3 regions of the Streptomyces sp. NPDC012835 genome follow, and region 2 is predicted to be linked to each of the others. Evidence: riboswitches for the same ligand, from Rfam matches in the RefSeq annotation. Region 2 holds a riboswitch; each other region holds the start of a gene.
What was found. A riboswitch is a leader RNA that binds a small molecule or an ion and turns the genes downstream of it on or off. The one in region 2 is predicted to bind S-adenosylmethionine.
Positions count from the first base shown of each region.

Region 1: linked by a shared signal. The riboswitch ahead of ACFY6S_RS07910 (PotD/PotF family extracellular solute-binding protein) and the one ahead of ACFY6S_RS09090 (aminotransferase class V-fold PLP-dependent enzyme) in region 2 are both predicted to bind S-adenosylmethionine.
Region 3: linked by a shared signal. The riboswitch ahead of thrC (threonine synthase) and the one ahead of ACFY6S_RS09090 (aminotransferase class V-fold PLP-dependent enzyme) in region 2 are both predicted to bind S-adenosylmethionine.

Region 1 covers NZ_JBIBBW010000002.1:84,854-89,848, reverse strand. The annotation lists gene ACFY6S_RS07915 (ABC transporter ATP-binding protein) at 1-794, opposite strand, end outside; gene ACFY6S_RS07910 (PotD/PotF family extracellular solute-binding protein) at 809-1,951, opposite strand; SAM riboswitch class IV at 2,109-2,230, opposite strand; gene ACFY6S_RS07905 (penicillin-binding transpeptidase domain-containing protein) at 2,343-3,791, opposite strand; gene ACFY6S_RS07900 (IclR family transcriptional regulator) at 3,884-4,654, opposite strand; gene ACFY6S_RS07895 (aldehyde dehydrogenase (NADP(+))) at 4,872-4,995, shown strand, end outside.
Region 2 covers NZ_JBIBBW010000002.1:358,065-363,059, reverse strand. The annotation lists gene ACFY6S_RS09100 (cytochrome bc complex cytochrome b subunit) at 1-979, shown strand, start outside; gene trpD (anthranilate phosphoribosyltransferase) at 1,191-2,255, shown strand; SAM riboswitch class IV at 2,362-2,479, shown strand; gene ACFY6S_RS09090 (aminotransferase class V-fold PLP-dependent enzyme) at 2,682-4,094, shown strand; gene ACFY6S_RS09085 (Lrp/AsnC family transcriptional regulator) at 4,156-4,437, opposite strand; gene ACFY6S_RS09080 (rhomboid family intramembrane serine protease) at 4,434-4,995, opposite strand, start outside.
Region 3 covers NZ_JBIBBW010000003.1:739,450-744,444, forward strand. The annotation lists gene groL (chaperonin GroEL) at 1-1,273, opposite strand, end outside; gene ACFY6S_RS16530 (cold-shock protein) at 1,701-1,904, opposite strand; gene ACFY6S_RS16535 (ubiquitin-like small modifier protein 1) at 2,287-2,562, opposite strand; gene thrC (threonine synthase) at 2,686-3,978, opposite strand; SAM riboswitch class I at 3,996-4,123, opposite strand; gene ACFY6S_RS16545 (glucosyl-3-phosphoglycerate synthase) at 4,346-4,995, shown strand, end outside.

The DNA.
Region 1 (4,995 bases), 270 kb from region 2:
ACGCCCTCCAGGATGTTGGCCGCGCCGATGAACTCGGCGACGAAGCGGGTCGCCGGGGTCCGGTAGACCTCGGTGGGCGAGCCGAGCTGCTCGACCCGGCCGCCGTTCATCACGGCGATCCGGTCGGACAGCGACATGGCCTCCTCCTGGTCGTGCGTGACGAAGACCATCGTGATGCCGAGCCGCTGCTGAAGCTCCCGCAGCTCCACCCGCATCTCCCGGCGCAGCTTCGCGTCCAGGTTCGACAGCGGCTCGTCGAGCAGCAGCACGGCCGGCCGGGTGGCCAGCGCCCGCGCCACGGCGACGCGTTGCTGCTGGCCGCCCGAGAGCTGTCGGGGCCGGCGGCCCGCGTACTGCTCCAGACCGACGAGGCGCAGCGCCTCGGTGACCCGTTCGTCCCGCTCGGCGCGCTCCACCCGCCGCACCTTCAGGCCGTACGCGACATTGTCGGCGACGGTCATGTGCGGGAAGAGCGCGTAGTTCTGGAAGACCAGGCCGAGGCCCCGCCGGTGGGTCGGGACATCGGTGAGATCCACGCCGTCCAGCGTGATCCGGCCCCCGGTGGGGCGTACGAATCCGGCCAGGCTGTTGAGCAGCGTCGTCTTGCCGCAGCCGCTCGGGCCGAGGATCGACAGGAACTCGCCGCGCCGGATGGACAGCCGGTCGACGTCGAGCACCCGCTGGCCCTCGTACCCGGCGGCGAGGGAGTCGATCTCGATGTGCGGGGTGGTCGGGGCGGTCGGGTTCCGCGGGGCCGGCGGTTCGCCGGCCGCCGCACGGTCGCTGGTGGTCACTGTGGGGTTCTCGCTCACTTGAAGATCTGGTTCCAGCGCTGCTGCCACTCGTTGAGCTTCGGAGTGGCGGTCTTGTAGTCGACCCAGGTGAACTTCTTGTAGACGTCCTCGCCGTACTTCACCTTGGCCTTGAAGTCGGGGGCGTAGTCGATGGTGTCGTTGCCCGCGCCGTAGAAGGTGCCCTCGGCGAACGGCTTCTGGTGCTCGGCGGAGGAGAGGTGGTCCAGGAACTTGTAGGCCGCCGCCGTGTGCGTCGAGCCCTTCGGCACGTAGTACGAGGTCAGCGCGCCGACCGCGCCGGAGGCTGGATAGGTGAAGCCGATCGGCTGCCCCTCCTGCTCCATGGCGAAGGCGCGGCCGTCCCAGAACGGGACGATCCAGGCGTCGCCGTTCTGCAGGACCGTGGAGACACTGCCCGCGTCCGCCGGGTAGGAGGAGACGCAGTTCTTCAGCTGGGCGAGCTTCTCGAACCCCTTGTCGACATCGGCGGGGTCGGACAGCTTGCCGCCGTCCTGGGAGACCAGCGCGGAGAAGAACTCCAGACCCGCGTTGTACGTCAGCGGCGGCAGCGCGACATGACCGCAGTACTTCTTGTCGAAGATGTCGGTCCAGTCCTGGGGCGCCTGCTTGATCTTGTCGGTGCGGTAGAGCAGCCCGTTGGAGCCGGTGGTCAGCGGCACGCCGTACGACGATCCGTCGACGGTCGACTGCTGGGTGAGCACCGGGTCGAGCTGCTTCCAGTTGCTCAGGTCGCCTGTCTTCAGCGGCTGGAGGAGCCCGCCGCCGACCGCCTGGTGCAGCGAGCCGGGGGTGAGGGCCACGACGTCGAACGGCGCGTTCCTGCCGCCCGCGGCGCGCAACTTGGTGACCCAGTCGGAGTCGGCGCCGTAGACGAGGTTCACCTTGATACCGGTGTCCTTCTCGAACGGCTCGACGAAGGACTTCTTGAACAGGTCGCCCCATGCCCCCGCGAACGCGGTGACGGTGATCTGCTCGCCCTTGCCGTCCGACGAACCGCTGCCGGAGGAGGAGCCGCCGCCCGTGTCGACCCCGCAGCCGGCCACGGCGGTCAGGACGGTGGCGGTGCCGGCCGAGGCGAGGGCCAGCAGATATCCGCGCCTGCGGGCGCGGGCGGGGCGGGGCAGGACAGATCTCATGAGGGAGAACTCCTCCGTGCGGTGAGTGAGAACGGCGACGGCCGCGCATGCCGAAGCCGGATCGGGAGCCATGAGGCACGAGGGACGCGAGGGGCGGAAAGCGCTGCTCGCGGTGTCATCTCGTACTCCCGTCATCAGGTCCAGGACCTGGCCGACAGGTCCGCGCTTGCTCCCGGCACATCGGTGTGCGTGCGGAGCCGTGTCATCACCCGGGGCACCCCACCGCAGAAGGAGGGTTGCCGCTCAGCAAGCCGGGGCTTGTCGCTGAGACTCGTGACGCCGAAAAAGTAACACTGATTTCGGCCAACCCAAAGATGACCTGGATCACACGAAGTGATCCAGGTCGGGGGATGGTTGTGCCAAGTTGTGTGGAGAAAATGGGTGGGATCGGTTATTTCAGAGCCGCCGCCATCATCTTCTGAGCGATCGGCGCGGCCAGTCCGTTGCCGCTGACCTCCGAGCGCGCCGCGCCCGAGTCCTCCACCACGACCGCGACCGCCACCTCCTTGTCACCGGACGCGTCCTTCGCGTACGAGGTGAACCAGGCGTACGGCGTCCCGTCGTTGGCCACGCCGTGCTGGGCGGTGCCCGTCTTGCCGCCCACCTCGGCGCCCGCGATCCGCGCGTTGGTCCCCGTACCGTCCTCCACCACCGTCACCATCGCGCTGCGCAGCTGTGCGGCCGTGGCCGAGGAGACGATCCGGGTGGTGTCCCCGTCCTGGTACGACCGCACCGTGCCGCCGCCGCCGTCCACGACCTTCGACACCATGTGCGGCGCGGCGAGCAGCCCGTCGTTCGCCAGCGCCGCCGAGACCATCGCCATCTGGAGCGGGGTGGCGGTCACGTCGAACTGGCCGATACCCGTCAGTGCCGTCTGGGCGTCGTCCATGCCCGTCGGATACACGCTCCGCGAGGCGCGCACCGGCACGTCCTGCTCGGTGTCGTTGAAGCCGAACTTCTCCGCCGTCGCCCGGATCTTCGACTGCCCCAGCTGATCGGCCATCTTCGCGAAGACGGTGTTGCAGGAGTAGCGCAGGGCGGTACGGATGGTGGCGTTCTCGCACGGCGCCGAGGCGTTCTCGTTGCGCAGGACCGTGCTGGTGTGCGGCAGTGTGTAGGGGGTGGGGCTGTCCGTCCTCTCGTCGACCGAGCCGTACAGCCCGTCCTCCAGCGCCGCCGCCGCGACGACCAGCTTGAACGTCGAACCGGGCGGCAGCGGCTGGCGCAGCGCGCGGTTGACCATCGGCTTGTCGGCGTCGCCGGTCAGCCGCTGCCACGCGGCGCCGTCCGTCGTCCCGCTGATCTTCGTCGGGTCGTACGAGGGGGTGCTCACCACCGCGAGCACCCGGCCGGTCTTCGGGTCGATCGCGACGGCCGCGCCCTTGTTGTCGCCCAGCGCCGCGTATCCGGCCCGCTGGACCGAGGGGTCGATCGTCGTCAGGACGGAGCCGGGCTCGGTCTGTTCGCGGGTGAGCGCGCCGAGCGGGTTCTTCAGCCGGGTGTCCGTCCCGTCGAGCACGTCCTTGTAGATGCCCTCCAGCTGGGTGGAGCCGTACGCCTGCGAGCTGTAGCCGGTGACGGGCGCGTAGAGCGCGCCGTCGGTGTAGGTCCGCTTGTACGCCAGGTCGCCGCTGTCCGTCTTCGCGGAGCCGGTGACCGGCGAACCGGCCACGACGATGTCGCCCTGCGGCTGCGCGTACTGGGCGATGATGTTCCGCCGGTTGTACGTGTCGTCCGCGAGGGCCTTCGCCTCGTACACCTGCACCCAGGACGCCCGCACCATGAGGGCGAGCACCAGCGCCAGGCAGATGACCGCTGTGTGTCTGATCGTCTTGTTCATCCCGAAGAAGGGACGAGCGGCGCGGGGGCGGGCGTTCCCCCGCGCCGGGCTTCTCAGGATTTCCTCATCCGGAACGCCGGCGGGCGGTGGTGTCAGAGGCGGCGGGTGGCGAGCGTCAGCCGGTCGCGGGCGTCGAACAGCGCGTCCTTGATCATCTGCTCGTGCCCCGGGGTGAGCCTGGCCACCGGGACCGAGCAGCTGATCGCGTCGCGCGCCGGGGTGCGGTAGGGGACCGCGATGCCGAAGCAGCGCAGCCCCAGGGTGTTCTCCTCGCGGTCCACCGCGTACCCCTGCTCCCGGATGGAGCGCAGCTCCTCGATGAGCTTCTCGCGGTCCGTGATGGTGTGCTCGGTCAGCGGCGGCAGGGTCTCGGGCAGCAGCGCGCGCACCTGCTCGTCGCTGTGCGTCGCGAGCAGCGCCTTGCCGAGCGAGGTGGAGTGCGCGGGCAGCCGGCGGCCGACGCGGGTGAACGGGCGCAGGTAGTGCTGGGACTGGCGGGTCGCGAGGTAGACCACGTTGGTGCCGTCGAGACGCGCGAGGTGGATGGTCTCGCTGGTGTCGTCCGACAGCCGGTCCAGGGTGGGCCGGGCCGCCGCGACGACCTCGTCCCCGTCGATGTACGAGGTGCCGACCAGCAGCGCCCGCACCCCGATCCCGTACCGGGTGCCGGTCGCGTCCGTCTCCACCCAGCCCAGCTCGACCAGCGTGCGCAGCAGCATGTAGAGGCTGGACTTGGGATAGCCGACCGCCTCCTGGACGGTCGCCAGGGAGTGCATCCCGGGACGCCCGGCGAAGTACTCGAGCAGTTCCACCGTCCGTACAGCGGACTTGACCTGCGCGCCACCGCTCTCCGCAGCCGACATCGTCACTCGCCCCTTCTCGCCACTCGACCGCCCGCCCTCGGGGCCCGGTCCTGACAGACCTTGACCGCGTGGAACGCGCGGAAATAGAGTCCCTGGAGATTCACTACCAGGAATCTTGTTCAGAATACCGAACGAATCCTGGGATCAGCAGTGGATGGCAGAGGCCCGGAGCACGCGTGGCCGGGCCGAGGTACGCGCAGTCGGGAAGGAAGCCGCGGTGGCAACAGCACCAGTCTGGAGTGTCGACCCCCGAACGGGAAAGTCACGTGAGCAGGTCGCGCACGAGGCCACGGCCGAAGAGGTGGACCTCGCGGTACGGGGCGCCCACGCCGCCGTCGCCG
Region 2 (4,995 bases):
CCTGCTGCTGCCCGGCATCATGCTCGGGCTGGTCGTGGCCCACCTGATCCTGGTCTTCTACCACAAGCACACGCAGTTCGCGGGTCCCGGCCGGACCAACAACAACGTCGTGGGCATGCCGCTGCTGCCGATCTACATGGCGAAGGCCGGCGGGTTCTTCTTCCTGGTCTTCGGTCTGATCTCGCTGGTCGCGGCGATCGCCACGATCAACCCGATCTGGGCGCTCGGTCCTTACCGTCCCGACCAGGTGTCCACCGGCGCCCAGCCCGACTGGTACATGGGGATGCCGGAAGGGCTCGTCCGGGCCATGCCCGGGTGGGAGATCAACGTCGCGGGCCACACCCTCGTCCTGGGTGTCTTCATCCCGCTGATGATCCTGCCACTGGTCCTCGGCTCGATCGCGGTCTATCCGTTCATCGAGTCCTGGGTCACCGGGGACAAGCGTGAGCACCACCTCCTGGACCGCCCGCGCAACGTACCGACGCGTACGGCCTTCGGCGTGGCCTGGCTGGTGTGGTACTTCGTGCTGCTGGCGGGTGGTGGGAACGACCTCCTGGCCACCCACTTCCATCTGTCGATCAACACGATCACCTGGTTCGTGCGCATCGCGTTCTTCGTCGCGCCGGTCCTCGCGTTCGTCGTCACCAAGCGGATCTGCATCGGCCTTCAGCGGCGCGACGCGGAGAAGGTCCTGCACGGACGCGAGTCCGGTGTCATCAAGCGGCTGCCGCACGGTGAGTTCATCGAGGTGCACGCCCCGCTCGACCAGGCGGCGCTGCACAAGCTCACCGCGCACGAGCAGTACACGCCCGCCGAGATCGGCCCGACGGTCGACGAGAACGGTGTGGAGCGCAAGGTGTCGCCCGTCGAGAAGCTCAGGGTCAAGCTGAGCAAGGGCTACTACGGCGAGGGCAACCAGCTGCCGAAGCCCACCGCGGAGGAGTACCAGGAGATCCAGAGCGGCCACGGCCACCACTGATCCCACCCGGCCTCGGCGAGGTCGCCACCACCGAGGGCCCCGGCCCGGTCTCCCCGCGAGGGGGCCGGCCGGGGCCCTCGGCGTTCCCCGCCCGGCGCGCGGAGCCTGTCCGCAGTGCGGGCGGTCGTCCTACGGGCCGGGCGCACGCCGATAGGCTTCTCCCGGGCCCCCGCAGGGGCCCGGTACCCGTCCCGGACCCCAGGAGCGAGCGATGAGCGCTGTTACCCCCGTCGGAGGCGACACCGTGGCGGCACTCACCTGGCCGGGCGTACTGGACACGCTGCTCAACGGCGTCGACCAGAGCGCCGACGCCACCGCCTGGGCGATGGACCGGATCATGAGCGGCGCGGCCACCGACGCGCAGATCGCCGGATTCGTGGTGGCACTGCGGGCCAAGGGCGAGACGGTCGCCGAGATCAGCGGTCTCGTACGGGCGATGTACGAGCACGCCAGGGTCATAGAGGTGCCCGGCAGGACCGTCGACATCGTCGGCACCGGCGGCGACGGCGCCAAGACCGTGAACATCTCCACCATGTCCTCGATCGTGGTCGCGGGCACCGGAGCGAAGGTCGTCAAGCACGGCAGCCGGGCCGCGTCCTCGGCGAGCGGCGCCTCGGACGTCCTGGAGAAGCTCGGCGTCAATCTGGAGCTGTCCCCCGAGCGGGTCGCCCGGGTCGCGGAGGAGGCGGGCATCACCTTCTGCTTCGCGGTGAAGTTCCACCCCGCCCTGCGCCGCGTGGCCGCCGCGCGCGGCGAGATGGGTATCCGTACGGTCTTCAACTTCCTGGGGCCGCTCACCAACCCCGCGAAGGTGCGGGCCCAGGCGACGGGTGTCGCGGATGCCCGGATGGCGCCGATCATGGCGGGCGTGCTGGCCGAGCGGGGCTCCTCCGCCCTGGTCTTCCGGGGCGACGACGGGCTCGACGAGCTGACCACCACCGCGACCTCCCGGGTCTGGGTCGTCCGGGACGGCGCCGTCACCGAGCAGTCCTTCGACCCGCGCGACATCGGTCTGTCCCTGGTGCCGGTCGAGGCCCTGCGCGGCGCGGACGCCTCGTACAACGCGGATGTGGCCCGCAGGCTGCTGGCCGGCGAGACCGGCCCGGTACGGGAGGCCGTACTGCTCAACTCGGCGGCGGCGCTGGTCGCGCTGGACCCGACGGACGATCCGCTGGAGCTCCAGCTGTCGGCGGGGATCGCGCGGGCGGCGGAGTCGATCGACTCGGGCGCGGCGGGCCGGGCGCTGGCGCGCTGGGTCGAGGCCAGCAACGCCTGACGGCGGCGGCTGCGACAGGGGGCGGGCGCCGGTCGGCGCCCGCCCTTGTCCCGTATCGCGGACACCTGTTGGGCGGCGCGGCACGCTGTGCCATAATTTCGCCCAAGGTCATGAGTGACAGCGATTTAGGCCCCGGCTCGCTGTCCGGCAACCCTCCGTCCGTGGCGGGGTGCCCCGGGTGAAGACCAGGCCGTAGGCAGCGAGGTCTACGGCAAGCGCGGACCCCTCGCACCTTTGGGGTCCTGGTCCTCAAGGGAGCAGTCTCGTGAGCAAGCGAATGCGTTAGGGCTTCCACGCCCCTCTTCAACACCCTCCGCACGGTGTTCTCCGTGTGTCGAGGCATCCCCCGCGTGACCGTCACGGCCCTGCCGTGCCCGCGGGTCCTTGAAGCCGCTTTTCCGCCTTGTCCTGCCGGGAGATATCGCCATGTCCGCATACCCGAACGCCACCGCCACCGTTGCCGCGCAGCCCGCCCGGCCCTCCGACGACCCCGCCTGTGGAGCGCCGCTGCCGGTGCTCGGACGGGATGTGACCGTGCCGCTCGTCACCGGCGGCGAGGTCGTCTACGCGGCCCTGGACTACGCGGCCAGCGCCCCGGCGCTCCAGCGGGTGTGGGACGACGTCGCCGCGTACGCCCCGTACTACGGCAGCGTCCACCGGGGCGCCGGCTATCTCTCGCAGCTGTCCACCGATCTGTTCGAGAACAGCCGCCGCACGGTCGCGGAGTTCCTCGGCTGCCGCGCGGACGACCAGGTGGTCTTCACCCGCTCGACCACGGATTCGCTGAATCTGCTGGCGGCGGCCCTTCCCGAGGGGTGCGAGGTGTTCGTCTTCGAGACGGAGCACCACGCCTCGCTGCTGCCCTGGCGGAACGCCCGGGTGAGCTGTCTCGACGCCCCGCGCACCCCGGCCGGTGCCGTCGCCACCCTGGAGAGCGCGCTCGCCTCGCGCGACTCCCGTGGGCCGGCGCTGGTCTGTGTCACGGGCGCGTCCAATGTGACGGGTGAGCTGTGGCCCGTACGGGAACTGGCCGCCGCCGCGCACCGGCACGGTGCCCGGATCGTGCTCGACGCCGCTCAGCTCGTACCGCACCACGCCGTGGACATCGCCGAGCTGGACGTGGACTGGATCGCCTTCTCCGGGCACAAGCTGTACGCGCCGTTCGGCTCCGGGGTGCTGGCCGGGCGGGCCGACTGGCTCCGGGACGCCGAGCCGTACCTCGCGGGCGGCGGCGCCAGCCGCAAGGTGGCGCGCCGCGCCGACGGCGGGGTGGACGTGGAGTGGCACGCCACCGCGGCCCGCCACGAGGCCGGTTCGCCCAACGTCATCGGGGTGTACGCGATCGCCTCGGCCTGCAAGGCGCTGGAGGAGGCCGGGTTCGACGCGCTGGCGGCCCGCGAGCAGCGCCTTGTCGCACGGCTGCGCGAGGGGCTCGCCGAGGTGCCCGAGGTGAAGGTGCTCTCGCTGTTCGGGGACGACGCGCCGAGGGTCGGTGTGCTGTCGTTCGTGGTGGAGGGGTGGAACAGCTCGCACTTCGCCGCCGCGCTCTCCGCCGAGTACGGCATCGGGGTGCGGGACGGCCTGTTCTGCGCCCACCCGCTGGTACGGACGCTGCTGGACGGCGACCCGCGGGAGCAGGGGGAGTGCGGCGCGCCGGAGGCCGAGCCGGGCGGGCGCTCGCTGAACGCGATCCGGGTGAGCTTCGGCGCCGGGACGCCGGACGAGCACGTGGAGCGGTTCGTACGGGCGGTGCGCGAGCTGGTCAGCGACGGCGCGCGCTGGAACTACCGCACGGAGGACGGGCGTTGCGTGCCGGACCGGGGAACGGCCGCCGCGTAGGTCCTTCCCGGCCGGCCGGACGCGGCCGGGGGTACGGACCCGGAGGTGCCCGGAGGCGGTCCTACGCGTCGAGCCCGATCGCGAAGGCCGCCTCCAGGTCGTGCTGGGAGTAGGTGCGGAACGCCACGTGCGTGTCGGTGGCCTCCACGCCCGCGATCTTGCTGATCCGGCCGGGGATGACATCCGCCAGATCGTCGTGGTGGGGCACCCGCACCATGGCGATCAGGTCGTAGGTCCCGGTCACCGAGAAGACCTCGCTGACGCTGTCCAGGGCGGCGATGGCCTCGGCGATCTCGGGAATCCGGTCGACGCTGGTCTTGATGAGCACGATCGCGGTGATCACGGTTGGCGTTCTCCCTCGGTGGCCCCGGTCTGTGCGGCCACTCTATCGGTACGCCAGTAGCGCCCCCAGGCGTAGAGGAAGCCCACACCGAAGCCGGCCACATGGGCCAGATAGGCGACCCCGGGCCCCTCGCCCGCGTTCCGGGCGGCCAGCCACTGGAGCGCGAACCAGAAGATCAGCACGATCCACGCGGGGAAGCGCAGGGGCAGGAAGAACAGGAACGGGAAGAGGCTGGTGACGCGGGCCCGCGGAAAGAGATACAGGAAGGCGCCGAGCACACCGGAGATCGCCCCGGAGGCCCCGACCAGGGTCTGGTCCGAGTCGGCGTTGGCCGCCGCGTAGGCGAACAGCGCGAGGTAGCCGGCCGCGAGGTAGAAGAGCAGGAAGGGGACCCGGCCCATCCGCTCCTCGGTCATCGCCCCGAAGACGTGCAGGAAGAGCATGTTGCCGAGCAGATGCAGCCAGCCGCCGTGCACGAACAGCGCGGTGAGCGGGGTGAGCAGGGCGCGCGCCGAGCCGTGCGCCAGCTCGTCCGGGATCACTCCCCACCGTTCGAAA
Region 3 (4,995 bases), on a different contig from region 2:
CGAAGACCGAGGAAGCCTGGAGCAGAGCCACGCCACCACCGGCGACGATGCCCTCCTCGACGGCGGCCTTGGCGTTGCGCACCGCGTCCTCGATGCGGTGCTTGCGCTCCTTCAGCTCGACCTCGGTCGCGGCGCCGGCCTTGATGACGGCCACGCCGCCGGCCAGCTTCGCGAGGCGCTCCTGGAGCTTCTCGCGGTCGTAGTCCGAGTCGCTGTTCTCGATCTCGGCGCGGATCTGGTTGACCCGGCCGGCGACCTGGTCGCTGTCACCGGCACCGTCGACGATGGTGGTCTCGTCCTTGGTGATGACGACCTTGCGGGCGCGGCCCAGCAGGTCCAGGCCGGCGTTCTCCAGCTTGAGGCCGACCTCCTCGGAGATGACCGTGCCGCCGGTGAGGATGGCGATGTCGTTGAGCATGGCCTTGCGGCGGTCACCGAAGCCCGGGGCCTTGACGGCGACGGACTTGAAGGTGCCGCGGATCTTGTTGACGACCAGGGTCGACAGCGCCTCGCCCTCGACGTCCTCCGCGATGATCAGCAGGGGCTTGCCCGACTGCATGACCTTCTCCAGCAGCGGAAGGAGGTCCTTCACGTTGCCGATCTTGGAGTTGACGATCAGGAGGTACGGGTCGTCGAGCGACGCCTCCATACGCTCCATGTCGGTGGCGAAGTACGCCGAGATGTAGCCCTTGTCGAAGCGCATGCCCTCCGTCAGTTCGAGCTCCAGACCGAAGGTCTGCGACTCCTCGACGGTGATGACGCCTTCCTTGCCGACCTTGTCCATGGCCTCGGCGATCAGCTCGCCGATCTGGGTGTCGGCGGCGGAGATGGAGGCCGTCGAAGCGATCTGCTCCTTGGTCTCCACGTCCTTGGCCTGCTCCAGCAGGGCACCGGAGACGGCCTCGACGGCCTTCTCGATACCGCGCTTGAGGGCCATCGGGTTGGCGCCGGCGGCCACGTTGCGCAGGCCCTCGCGGACGAGCGCCTGGGCGAGGACGGTCGCGGTGGTCGTACCGTCACCGGCGACGTCGTCCGTCTTCTTGGCGACTTCCTTGACCAGCTCGGCGCCGATCTTCTCGTACGGGTCCTCGAGCTCGATCTCCTTGGCGATGGAAACACCATCGTTGGTGATCGTGGGGGCGCCCCACTTCTTCTCGAGGACGACGTTGCGACCCTTGGGACCAAGGGTGACCTTGACGGCGTCGGCGAGCTGGTTCATCCCGCGCTCGAGACCGCGCCGTGCCTCCTCGTCGAACGCGATGATCTTGGCCATGTGAAGTGGTCCTCCCGGACTGGGGTGGATTGCTCCGGACCGCGCTGGCGCCCGCGACGGACGGCCTGAGAGTCGAGTGGTTCCTTGCCCCACCGGCTCTTCGGGCCTCGCCTACCCGGTCCTAAGTTGTCACTCTCACTTGCAGAGTGCTAACGCCAATAATTAGCACTCGACCCCCGAGAGTGCAAGCGCCCCCGGAGCCCCGACCGGGGGTGGCGGCCGGTGGCGGCCGGGCGACGGGGGGCGCGAGCGCCGCCGGGGCACATCGGGACGAGTACGGCCGGAACGAGCGCGGCGGACGGATGCGGCGGCCGGCACGCACGTGGGGCCCGCATCCGGCTTTCCGGATACGGGCCCCACGTGCGTGAGTGACGTGCGGTGCTTCGTGAGTGCGTCGTGAGTGCGTCGGTGGCCGATCGCGCCGGGATCAGACGGCGAGCTTGACCATGTCCGCCTGCGGACCCTTCTGGCCCTGCGAGATCTCGAACTCCACTCGCTGACCTTCTTCAAGGGTGCGGTAGCCGTCCATCTGAATCGCGCTGTAGTGGACGAACACATCCGCACCACCGTCTACCGCGATGAAGCCGTAGCCCTTCTCCGCGTTGAACCACTTGACGGTGCCCTGAGCCATGCCTAACTCCCCTATTACTGGCCCTTGCACGGGGCCACACTTCGCGCCGGAACGCGTCGACCGCGGCTGAATGTATCTGCCCAACTGCCCTCTGCAACAGGGCAATCGGCGGGGAAATCTGGGCATGGCCGAACTCGCATAGCGTTGAATTCACTGCGATCCGGGGCAAGTCGGGCCGGGCAAAAGGCACCAACCACGCAAAGGCCACCTGGAGTTCGGCCCCATGTTGTCGCGTTCTCGCGTGCGCCGACTGCGGTCGGCGGAGGGGCCTTCCCTTACTCTACCGTGCTCAACCATGCAGAATGGCCCCCTCCGCTTCTGTCGCGGAGAGGGCCATGCCGGTTACGGGGCGTACGCGCCGCCCCAGGGCGCGTACGGAGGGTCAGCCTCCGGCGACGGCCGGGATGATCGAGATGCCGGCGCCCGCGGGAGTCGCGGTCTCCAGGCCCTGCTCGAAACGGACGTCGTCGTCGTTCACGTACACGTTCACGAAGCGGCGGAGCTTGCCCTGGTCGTCCAGGACGCGGGCGGCGATGCCCGGGTGGCTGCTCTCCAGGGACTGGATGACCTCGGAGAGGGTGGCGCCCTCCGCCGGGACCTCGGCCTGCCCGCCGGTGTAGGTGCGGAGGATGGTGGGGATGCGGACCTTGACGCTCATGACGGATGCCCAGCCTTTCTGCGGAAGTTTCGGTGTCGCGGGTAGCGCGGGGTGAGAGTCGCGCGGGGGTCGCGGGTGACAGCCGCGCGGGTGGCGCGGGCGGCGCGACCCCGTGTCGCCGGGTCAGCCGGCCGCGAGGCCCGCGTCGCGGAACGCGTCGAGGCTCGGGCGGATGGTGGCGGTCGGTCCGGTCGTCGGCGCCACGGCGTCGAGGGTCTTCAGGCCGTCGCCGGTGTTGAGGACGACGGTGGTCAGCGTCGGGTCGAGGAGTCCGGCCTCGATGAGCTTCTTCGTGACGCCCACGGTGACCCCGCCCGCCGTCTCGGCGAAGATCCCCTCCGTACGCGCCAGCAGCTTGATCGCGTCGACGATCTGCTCGTCGTTGACGTCGTCGACGGCGCCACCGGTGCGGCGGGCGATGTCCAGGACGTACGGTCCGTCGGCCGGGTTGCCGATCGCCAGGGACTTGGCGATGGTGTCGGGCTTCTGGGGCCGTACGACATCGTGGCCCGCCTTGAAGGCGGTGGAGACCGGCGAGCAGCCCTCGGCCTGGGCGCCGAAGATCTTGTACGGCTTGTCCTCGACCAGGCCCAGCTTGATCAGCTCCTGGAGCCCCTTGTCGATCTTCGTCAGCTGCGACCCCGAGGCGATCGGGATGACGAGCTGATCGGGCAGGCGCCAGCCGAGCTGCTCACAGATCTCGTACGCGAGGGTCTTGGAACCCTCGCCGTAGTACGGACGGAGGTTGACGTTGACGAAGCCCCAGCCCTCGCCGAGCGGGTCGCCGATCAGCTCGGAACAGAAACGGTTCACATCGTCGTAGTTGCCCTCGATGCCGACCAGATCCCCGCCGTACACCGCAGCCATGACGACCTTGCCCTGCTCCAGGTCGTGCGGGATGAACACGCAGGAGCGGAAGCCGGCCCGGGCCGCGGCTGCGCCGACGGCGCCCGCGAGGTTGCCGGTGGACGAGCAGGAGAGCGTGGTGAAGCCGAAGGCGCGGGCGGCCTCGACGGCGATGGCGACGACACGGTCCTTGAAGGAGTGCGTCGGGTTGCCGGAGTCGTCCTTGACGTGCAGCGACCCGGTGATACCCAGCTCGCGGGCGAGGTTGTCGGCCTTGACCAGCTTGGTGAAACCGGGGTTGATGTTGGGCTTCGAGGCCACGTCGGCGGGGACGGGCAGCAGGGGCGCGTAACGCCAGATGTTGTCGGGTCCCTCGGCGATGCGCTTCTTCAGCTCGTCGGGGCTGCCGCTCGGCAGGTCGTACGCGACTTCGAGCGGCCCGAAACAGCTCGCACAGGCGAAAATGGGGCCGAGGTCGAAACGCTCTCCGCATTCGCGGCACGAGAGCGCGGCGGCGGGTCCGAGGTCGACGGTGGCGTTGGTGCCGCTCTGGACGGTCTGCACAGCCATGGAGGCGAGGCCCTTTCTCCTCATCTTCCTCGCGGCGTACTTCGCCACGAGACGGAATTGGCACCTTCCCCACCGTGACCTCGCGGTCGGCGGGAGGGTTGCCGGGACTTCAACGGGCCGTTCCCTCAGTCCCTCTGGATGAGCGCTATGGCGCCGGACCCGGGGTCCGGTGCGTTTGTCGCCTGTCGCAGCATGTCCCGGATGTCGCTGATCCGGTGTCTCTGAGCCAGGTGTCCACCCCGCGACCCCGGCATGCGGCGGTCAAGGGCGTTGTTCAAGACTGTAACCGAAGGAGCGGACGGTTGAGGTAGTCGTCCGCACCGCGAGATGGATCACGTTTTACGGATCAGCGCAGGGAGTACCGAACGTGCTGGAAGAGGTGGAACGCTGGCTGACCAGGCGTTCCTGGTCCGCGGCCGACCGTACGCTCGACCAGTTGCTGGCGGCGAAAGCGGCCCGGGGCACCACCGTGAGCGTGGTGCTTCCGGCGCTGGACGAGGAGGAGACGGTCGGGGAGATCGTCTCGGTGATCCGGCGCGAGCTGATGGTGGCGACCCGGCTGGTCGACGAGCTGGTGGTGATCGATTCCGGCTCCACCGACCGTACGTCCGAGGTGGCCGCGGCGGCCGGGGCGCGGGTGGTGCACCGGGACGCGATACTGCCGCGGCTGCCCGCGCTGCCCGGCAAGGGCGAGGTGCTGTGGCGGTCGCTGCTGGTGACGGGCGGGGACATCGTGTGCTTCGTGGATGCGGATCTGCGGGATTTCTCGGCGGATTTCGTCTCCGGGATCGTCGGCCCGCTGCTGACCGACCCCGATGTGCAGTTCGTGAAGGCGATGTACGACCGCCCCATGGCGCGGCCCGGCGGCCGGGGCGGCGGCCGGCCCGGCGGTCCGCCCGTCGAGCAGCCCGTCGAACAGCCCGTCGGGCAGGGCGGCCGGGTGACGGAGCTGGTGGCGCGCCCGCTGCTCAATCTGCACTGGCCCCGGCTGGCCGGCTTCGTCCAGCCGCTGGGCGG